DNA from 4 places in the Mesorhizobium sp. LjRoot246 genome. Region 3 is predicted to be linked to each of the others. Evidence: predicted binding sites of a transcription regulator. Region 3 holds the regulator's gene; each other region holds the start of a gene.
What was found. The regulator LexA, encoded in region 3, represses DNA repair genes until DNA is damaged. The targets are predictions, from matches to a motif close to TGTTCNNNNTGTGTTCNG.
Positions count from the first base shown of each region.

Region 1 (2,200 bases), on a different contig from region 3:
GCAAGCCGCTCCACCATCCCGGTAAGCATTGCCGCCTCGCCGCCATGCAGATGATCGGCGCCGGTCGTGTCGATGACGAGGCCGTCCGCGGGATCGACGGCGACGATAGGCGCATAGCGGCGCAACGCCCACAGCGCCAACCGCTCGAGCGCGATTTCGTCGGCGTCGGGCTCGGCGTCATGAACAATCAGGCCCGGGACGAGCGCCTGCGCCTTGCTCCCCGGCATGCCGATGCGCAGGCCGGCCGCGTGGGCTGCCGCATCGGCGGCGAGCACGACACGGCGACGACCGTCGCGGCCGATGAGTACGAGCGGCGTCTCAGGCGGAGGCGCGGCGTCGCCCGATTTCCTTCTGAAGCGGTCTGTCAACCACAACGGAAGGAAGAGCGATACGACCCTTGGCATCGCATGCCTCCACTGTAAAATCTGCACTCTCTCCGGCCCGGCATCGGATCAGCTCAACGTGCCAGCGCGCCCGTCCGATGCCCGGTACCGGCAATGGCGTCGACGGCAGGACCGACACCCGCCAGCGTGTCTCGGCGGCGGTTGGCTGGCAAAAATCGGTTGCCTCCGTCTGCCGACGCCAGCGGCGAATGGCGATGCCGATGGCGCCGGAGCTTTCGGCGGCAAGCTGCAGACGCCGTGAGGCCGTCATCGAAAGCCGGGCAATCTCGGCAACGACGGCGCCAAAGCCGCCACGAAGCCCCTCCTCAAAACAGCCGAGAGCGGATTTTTCGTCGCCGGCTTCGACATAGATTACCCGTCCCGGAGGAAGGCCGGCCTGTTCGATCGCAGGCGCGAAAAGATCGGGCCGGGTAACGCACCACAGCACCTTGCCGGCAGTCCGCGCGGCAATTCCCGCTGCAAACAGTGCCGCGGCCGCGCCATCGACGGCGCCATTTCCGCCGCCTGCCACCTCGTGCAGACCGCCAAAGGCCAATCCTCCTCCCGGCAGAACCCTGTCGATGGCAGCCACTCCGAACGGCAAAACCGTGCGGGCGCGCGCGCTTCCGCCCTCGAGACGCGCGATGCGTTCTCGAAGCTCGGAAATGGCAGCAGGGGGCGCCGATACACTCATCTGACCCTTGAAACGCGAAAAGCCTGTGATATGTTCTACATTTGTTCTCGTCTTGGGTAAGAGTCAATCGGGATGATGTCATGACCTCTGCGGAAGGCGAAGGCGTCGAAGCTCCGAAGCTCCCGAACAGCAATGGAGACAGGTGATGACCATCACCATCCGCGTCGAAGGAGCGCAGCTGGAAGAAATCGTGCGCGGCCTGCTCGCCGCACAGGACGTGTTCGACGAGGCCGGCGTCACCCCAGATCAGGCGGCGACGGCGCGCTTTGTTGTCGAAGGTTGGGACATCCGCGGCTTTGCCGGCAAAGTGCCCGAGGAAGAACTCGCGATCTGCACCGTCTGGGACGAGGCCGACCAAGCGGCGGTTCAGGCTTGCTGTGCCGGCTGGGCTGTCGACAAAATCCCAAGCTCGGCCGATCTCGAGCTCGTCAGGGAACCCCAGCATTTCAGGCTTACGTCGGAGGAAGAGCGCGGCGAGTGGCTTTTCCAAACCGCTGATGCCGGCATTCTCGAAGAGATGTGCGAGGAAGGCTATTTCGACGACGGACGGCCCGAAGACGAGGTCGTCTTCTTGCTCGACGATTGGGATTTCGAGCAACTGACCAACGAGCAGCGGCGGCTATATGACCAACGGATCTATCCGCTGATGCGTGTGTGGTTTTTCGAGCGTGAACGTTTTGAGGAAGAGTATGCTCATCGTCGCGCTGAGTGGTCAGGCCGGTCGCCGGATGAGCGGCAGCTCACCTTATTCGCAGCGTGAGTGCGACGTCGCTATAAGAACGTCGATCAATCGTACAGCGTCCGGCCGATAATGCCTTCATTTGCCTCACCCAATCTACCACCACACGCCGCCGAGCTTGACGACGACGCGCTGCTGGACATCGTCCAGCGGCAGACGGTCGGATACTTTTGGGAGGGCGCCCATCCGGTCAGCGGCCTTGCTCGCGATCGGCAGAAGACCACCGGCGACCCTGCCAATGATCTCGTCGCGATTGGCGGCACCGGCTTCGGCATCATGGCTCTTATCGTCGCGGTTGAACGCGATTGGATCGATCGCGGTGCAGCGCTGCGGCGATTGCTCCAGATGCTCGACTTCCTGGAACGTTCGCCGCGCTACCACGGC
Region 1 covers NZ_CAXUSN020000002.1:66,384-68,583, forward strand. Annotated here, with positions in the region: gene ACSQ3L_RS31100 (Y-family DNA polymerase) at 1-404, opposite strand, end outside; gene ACSQ3L_RS31105 (ImuA family protein) at 319-1,077, opposite strand; gene ACSQ3L_RS31110 (hypothetical protein) at 1,223-1,837, shown strand; gene ACSQ3L_RS31115 (glucoamylase family protein) at 1,889-2,200, shown strand, end outside.
Region 1: a site for LexA is predicted at 1,109-1,126, ahead of ACSQ3L_RS31105 (ImuA family protein). Genes of this name have one in related genera too.

Region 2 (2,200 bases), 1.2 Mb from region 3:
AGCAGGCTGCCGTTGCGCGCTATGGACTCGAGACTGGCCGTGCCGGATGTGTCGGGGGTTGAAAGCTTCATTGGGTCCTCGGATATGAGAGCGTCACCGATGCCGCATCGGTGCTCGCCGCTCGGCATGACCCAAACCCAATTCACCCGCGTAAACCGGAAGCTAAACCCGCGTCAGATTTTGTGCAATGCACAATGGACAGAGCAGTTGCAAAAAATCACTTAGGGGAGCGGCGTTCCTGCCTGGCCGGCGCCATCCAGATCTCGGCGTCGAGCCGCTTTGTTGCGAGGCCGCGGGCGATGGCCTCGGCACTGCCGGCACTCTTGGCCGAGGCAGCTGCCTGGCGCTTGCTGATCAGCAATCCGTCGGCCAAGGCGCGGTTTCCTGAAAAAACGCGGGCCAGGAACGGCATACGGCTGCCACGCGCCCGCGAAAACCGCGCCGCCATGGTTTGCTTGGCAGTGTGCGCAACAACCTCATCGATCCAGCCCTCCATCAGCCGCGCGCCTGGTTCCAGGAGCAGTAGCCAGTCACCCTTGGTCTGGCGGATGCCGGCAGCGACACCGCCCGTCACATACTGACAGCCGGCATGCTCGGCCACACGATGCGTCTGGTCGGTGGAGCCCGTGTCGCAGACGATGACTTCACGCACCACGCCCTCAACCGCGCCGCCAATCAGCGAGGCTAGCGTGCGGGCAAGGCCCTCCTCGTCATTGCGGGTTTCGATGAGAACGCTGAGCATCCTCAGCCGAATAGCGGAAAGCGTTGGGGAGCGCCAGTTTTTGCAGCGCACCATAGAAAGTTCTTGCTTTGTTCTCATCAGCAAGGTAGGAATATTTTCATGAACAGAGCGATTCGACACAACATGGACAGTCCCTGGGAGCGGGCGAAGATGGAACAGATCGTGCGCGCCGATATTGCGGCTTTCGGAGCAGGAAGGGCCGAGATGGCCAATGCGATGATCGAACAGAGCGGCGTGCGTGTCCGCCCGGACCGCAACCGCGGCAGGTCGGCGGGCATCAACCCGTCCGGCCGGTTCGAGCCGGTCAGCCGGCACGTGTTCGACGATGGCTGGAATTCGCTGGAGGAACTGCCGCCCTTCAAGACCGAAGTACAGGTCGAGAAGCCGCGCACCATCATCACCCGCAACGAATCGCCCGACATCTCTTTCGACCGGTCGATCAACCCCTATCGCGGCTGCGAGCATGGCTGTGTCTATTGCTTTGCCCGGCCGACGCACTCGTTCATGGGCCTGTCGCCGGGTCTGGATTTCGAATCCAAGCTGTTTGCCAAGCCGGATGCGGCGCGCTTGCTCGACAAGGAGCTTTCGAAGGACAGCTACCAGCCGCGAACCATCGCTATCGGCACCAACACCGACCCCTACCAGCCGATCGAGAAGCAATACCGGATCATGCGCGAAATCCTCGAAGTGCTGGAAGCGCGCGGCCATCCGGTCGGCATCGTGACAAAGTCCGCCTTGGTGACGCGCGATATCGATATCCTGTCGCGCATGGCCGAGCGCGGGCTCGCCAAGGTGGCGCTGTCGGTGACGACGCTCGACCGTATGCTGGCGCGCACCATGGAGCCGCGCGCGTCGACGCCGACCAAGCGGCTGGAGGCGATCCGGCAGCTTTCGGATGCCGGCATTCCGGCCTCGGTCATGGTGGCGCCGATCATCCCCGGCCTGACCGATCAGGAGATGGAACGCATCCTCGATTCGGCACGCGCCGCAGGGGCGCGCGAGGCGGGTTATGTCGTGCTGCGCCTGCCGCTGGAGGTCAGCCCGATCTTCAAGGACTGGCTGCTGCGCCATTATCCCGACCGCTACCGCCATGTGATGTCGTTGATCCGCTCGATGCGCGACGGCAAGGACTACGATTCGGAATGGGGCAAGCGCATGAAGGGTGCGGGACCCTATGCCTGGCAGATCGGCCGGCGCTTCGAGATCACCGCCAAGCGGATCGGCCTTAATGCCGAACGACGCACGCTGCGGACCGACCAGTTCGTTGCCGCCGGGAAAGATCAGATGCAGTTGACGCTGCTTTGAAGAGACAATTCGTCGCGATGGTTTGATCCGTCGCGCACCAAGAATCCCGTCCGGCCTGCCCCGGCCTGCAGACGGTGCCCTCCCGGTCCGGCGCCCCACCCGACCCGGAGGGACTTGCGGAGAATCGGAGCCGATGCGAACCTCGCCGCAACA
Region 2 covers NZ_CAXUSN020000001.1:5,210,107-5,212,306, forward strand. Annotated here, with positions in the region: gene ACSQ3L_RS25620 (hypothetical protein) at 1-71, opposite strand, end outside; gene ACSQ3L_RS25625 (glycosyltransferase family 2 protein) at 218-742, opposite strand; gene ACSQ3L_RS25630 (PA0069 family radical SAM protein) at 893-2,047, shown strand; gene ACSQ3L_RS25635 (ribonuclease HII) at 2,200-2,200, shown strand, end outside.
Region 2: a site for LexA is predicted at 801-818, ahead of ACSQ3L_RS25630 (PA0069 family radical SAM protein). Genes of this name have one in related genera too.

Region 3 (2,200 bases):
TTTCCGCGCGCCGTCGACCATACGTTTCGGATTTACGCCGCTCTATGTCGGCTACAAGGATGTGTGGCTGGCGGTTGAAGTGCTGGAAGACATTCTGCGCACAAATGCATGGCAAGACCAGCGTTTTGCCGTCAAGGAGGCCGTTACCTGACGCAGCCCTCTCGCCGATTGTTGTCGCCGACTTACCTCCTGGTCGGATGACCGAGGGACGAATTTCTAGCTCGCAAATGCATTCCCCGCCGGGCTGCCGCGCTGGGTGCAATAATTAACCAAGGTTGGCATTTTGGCTTCGTTTCGTTCACGGCAAGCGAACGCCGGGAAAGCTGGGAAATGCCCCGGCTGCGGGTCCATCAGCGGCTGATGCCACGCCTGGGATGAGGGTAGGGCCACAGCCTATTAACCATAATAATTTCAATGCCGGCAAGCGCAGTACGGCGGCGCGCAATCGTGCGTGCGGCTCGCTGGCCACCACCGAATAATTTCGGCCCCCTTAATAAATTCATTAAACTTTAAACAGTTGCAGAACACAACTGGAACAGATAGGGTTTGTTCTGGGTTTGTTTTTCGATTCTGGTTTCAGGCAACCTGGGGGCCGCCATGCTGACACGCAAGCAACATGAACTGCTGATGTTCATCCATGAACGCCTGAAGGAGAGCGGCATTCCGCCGTCCTTCGACGAGATGAAGGAGGCGCTCGATCTTGCCTCCAAATCCGGGATTCACCGGCTGATCACGGCACTCGAGGAGCGCGGCTTCATTCGCCGGCTGCCCAACCGGGCACGCGCGCTGGAAGTGCTGCGGCTGCCGGATTCGATCGCGCCCGGCCTCAACGCGGCAAAGAAGTTTTCGCCAAGCGTCATCCAGGGCAGCCTCGGTCAGGGTGGTGGTCTGGGCCGGCAGCTCAAGCCGGCGCCTTCGCGGATGCCTTCGCCCGGTAATGACGACGACGCGGTCTCCGCAGTGTCGATCCCGGTCATGGGCCGCATCGCCGCCGGTGTGCCGATCGATGCCATCCAGCATCAGACGCATTCGATCTCGGTGCCGCCGGACATGATCATGGGTGGCGAGCACTATGCGCTGGAAGTCAAGGGCGACTCGATGATCGAGGCCGGTATCTTCGACGGCGACACCGTCATCATTCGCAACGCAAACACGGCGAGCCCCGGCGAGATCATCGTGGCGCTGGTGGATGAAGAGGAAGCGACGCTGAAGCGGTTCCGCCGCAAGGGTGCCTCGATTGCGCTGGAAGCCGCCAATCCGGCCTACGAGACACGGATTTTCGGGCCGGACAGGGTCAAGGTGCAGGGCAAACTCGTCGGCCTGATCCGCCGCTACTGAGACGTCTGCGGACTGACCATTGGCTTCTCGGGTTTCTTGAAGGGTGGCAGGCCCCTCGCCTCGCGCGAGAATTTGCGTTGCGCGTGCCAGGGCCGATATGGGCTGTCCACCGCGAAGCTAATCGTCGCCGGCGTGGTTGCCGATTGGCGATCGAAGAAGATCGCGGCACTGCCTTTGCGAGCCAGTTGCCGCTTGGTGACCACGAGAACTAGCGGGTTGTGGCAGGCGTCATACGCGGTGGCGTCGTTGATGACGATCAGGTCTGCGAAGCCGCAGGTTTTCCACGTGTCTTTCCGGTCTTCGATATAGGCAATGATCGCGCCGGACGGGTGCTTGGCCAGACAAACGCCCGAGGTGCAATAGAACGGCGATCCCGGCGGCAGTTCTGTGGCATCCGCGATCTCGAATTGTCCGTCACCCTTGTCAAACACCTCCGGCACGATGATGGTTTCGGATATCAGCGCGCGTTTCCAGTTGTCGACCGTGAATTCGTTCGGCCGTGCGCGGCTGACGGCGAGCTCGCCGCCGCCGATTGGCAGCGCCACCAGCCTGGCGTCCTCCGAGATCAGCACGTCGGGCGTGCGTGTGTCCGAGACGGTCAACAGGCCGGCAAGCGCGACTGGGATGGCTGCGAGCCGCAGCCATGTCGTCGCCATCGTCGCAGTGACCAGGGCGATCGCTACCAGCAGGACGGACTGCTGCGAAATCAATCCGACCGCATCGACAGGCGAACGCTCGGAGATCCACCCCGATATGGCGATCATCATCGTCAGGCCCTTACCCATCAGATAGAGGGCCGGCCAGTCCAACCCGAACGGCATCAGCAGCGCGCTGGCAACGGCCAGAAACATGACGACTGTCA
Region 3 covers NZ_CAXUSN020000001.1:4,007,672-4,009,871, reverse strand. Annotated here, with positions in the region: gene kynU (kynureninase) at 1-151, shown strand, start outside; gene lexA (transcriptional repressor LexA) at 598-1,338, shown strand; gene ACSQ3L_RS19405 (ComEC/Rec2 family competence protein) at 1,332-2,200, opposite strand, start outside.

Region 4 (2,200 bases), 990 kb from region 3:
CTTTCCTCGAGATGCGACACCGAGATTGCCAGCAGCGAGATCGTTTTCTCCTGGCGGTGGTCGGCAAGCACGCCGCGCACCAGATCGCCGGCGATCTCGGCCAGCATCGTGGTTGCCGAGATCGGCTGGTCGAGCGTGATCGAACGGGTGACGGCGCGGAGATCGGCAAAGCGCACGCGCACCGTCACCGTGCGGCCGGGCCTTGCCTTGGCGCGCAGCCGGCTGGCGACGCGGTCGGCCAGATGCAGCAGAGTGGGTACGATGACCCGCGCCACGGCGGGTTTCTGGCCGAGCGCCGATTGCGCACCGGCCGAATGCGCGCGGCGCTTGGTCTCCAGTTTTCGCGGGTCGCGGTTCCACGACAGCGCCGACAGCTTTTCACCGGCGGCAGGACCGAGCAGCCGCGTCAGCGCACCACGATGCGTCCTGGCCAGTTCTCCAATCGTCTCGATGCCGATTTCGGCCAGCCGCGCCCTAGTCGCCGGGCCGACGCCCCACATCAGCCCGACCGGCAAATCGTGCAGGAAGGCGGTCTCGCTGCCGGGTTCGACCACCACCAGCCCGTCGGGCTTGGCGACCTGCGAGGCGATCTTGGCCAGGTGCTTTGTGCGCGCCACGCCGATCGAGATCGGCAGGCCGAGTTCAGCCCGCACGCGGCGGCGGATGGTCGTTGCGATCTCTTGCGGCGAGCCGAACAGATGCGTGCAGCCGGCGACGTCGGCAAAGGCCTCGTCGATGGAGATGCGCTCGACCAGCGGGGTAAAATCGTCGAGCACCTTGATCGCCGCGTCGCCCAGCCGCTGGTAGTGGCTGAAATTGCCGCCGACGAAGATCAGCTGCGGGCAGAGTTCGCGCGCCTTGCGCCCCGGCATGCCGCCACGCACGCCGAAAGCGCGCGCTTCATAGGAGGCGGCGAGCACGACGCCGCCGCCCACCGCGATCGGCTTGCCGCGCAGCGACGGGTCGAGCAACTGCTCGACCGAGGCATAGAAGGCGTCGAGATCGGCATGCAGGATGGTGGCTGTCGTTTCCATCCGACCGCACATCCGCAGCTGCTGATAGATGTGAACAAATAGAGAACAAAAGGGGGTGATTGTCAAGGAGACCACGCATCGGCGTTCTCACACACCCACCCTTTTCCTTGGAAATCGGACGGCTGTTGTCGGATTGTTCCTTTCGACAACGTCTTTCATGCAGGCGTTAGCGTGAGAAGGAGAACGACATGACAGACCACATCATCTCGCCTTACCGGGACTGGTTTGAAGTCCACAAGGCGCATCTCAAGAAAGAGAAGGCTTTCACGCACCAGCGTCAACAGCTTGCGGCAGACCGGCGAGCACTACCTTGGCTGCGAATCGCAAAGCCCTACGAATTCGATACGACGCAAGGGAGGAGATCGCTCTCTGACCTCTTTGAGGGCCGTAGCCAGTTGATCGTCTATCACTTCATGTTTCCGCCCAATGCAGATTATCGCTGCACCGGCTGTTCCTTCCTCTCAGATCACATCGACGCCGCCAATCTGCATCTGATGCATCACGATGTCTCCCTCGTCGTGTGCTCGCGCGCTCCGCTTGCTGAACTGCTGGACTTCAAGGCGCGGATGAATTGGCAGTTCGATTGGGTGTCGTCATTCGGGAGTGACTTCAATTTTGACTTCCAGGTATCGTTCACGGAGGACCAGATCGCCTCGGGAAGGGTGCTGTTCAATTTCGAAGAGGTCGCGATGACAGGGAGAGATCGCGGCGGTGCCACCGTTTTCTACAAAGACGGCGATGGCGAGATTTTTTGTACTTTCCAGGTACGAGGACGTGGCGGCGAGAACCTGATCGGTACATACAGCTATCTCGACCTGACCCCGATGGGCCGCAATGAAAATGGACCCTCCCATACGCTGGGCGATTGGGTGCGTCTTCATGATGAGTATGATGCTCGATGACTATTGCGGCGGGGCGCCGCGTAGTAGCGACGCCCTGCATGGGTTCGGCCTCAGCGCTTGTCTGACGGGCTTCGGCTGGCAGCCAGATGCTCCCTCCGCAGCGCCGCTTTCGTCTGTTCCAGCGCAGCCTCGCCACCCGCCGCCAGTTCTTCGGCGATCCGCGCCAGCTTATCGTCAGCCTTGCGGTGCTTGCTGCCCCAGACGCCGAGCGTCGCCAGCACCGGCAAGAGGTCGATGCCGGCCTCGGTCAGCCGATAGACCGTT
Region 4 covers NZ_CAXUSN020000001.1:3,016,277-3,018,476, forward strand. Annotated here, with positions in the region: gene dinB (DNA polymerase IV) at 1-1,034, opposite strand, end outside; gene ACSQ3L_RS14510 (DUF899 domain-containing protein) at 1,223-1,936, shown strand; gene ACSQ3L_RS14515 (winged helix-turn-helix transcriptional regulator) at 1,987-2,200, opposite strand, start outside.
Region 4: a site for LexA is predicted at 1,065-1,082, ahead of dinB (DNA polymerase IV). Genes of this name have one in related genera too.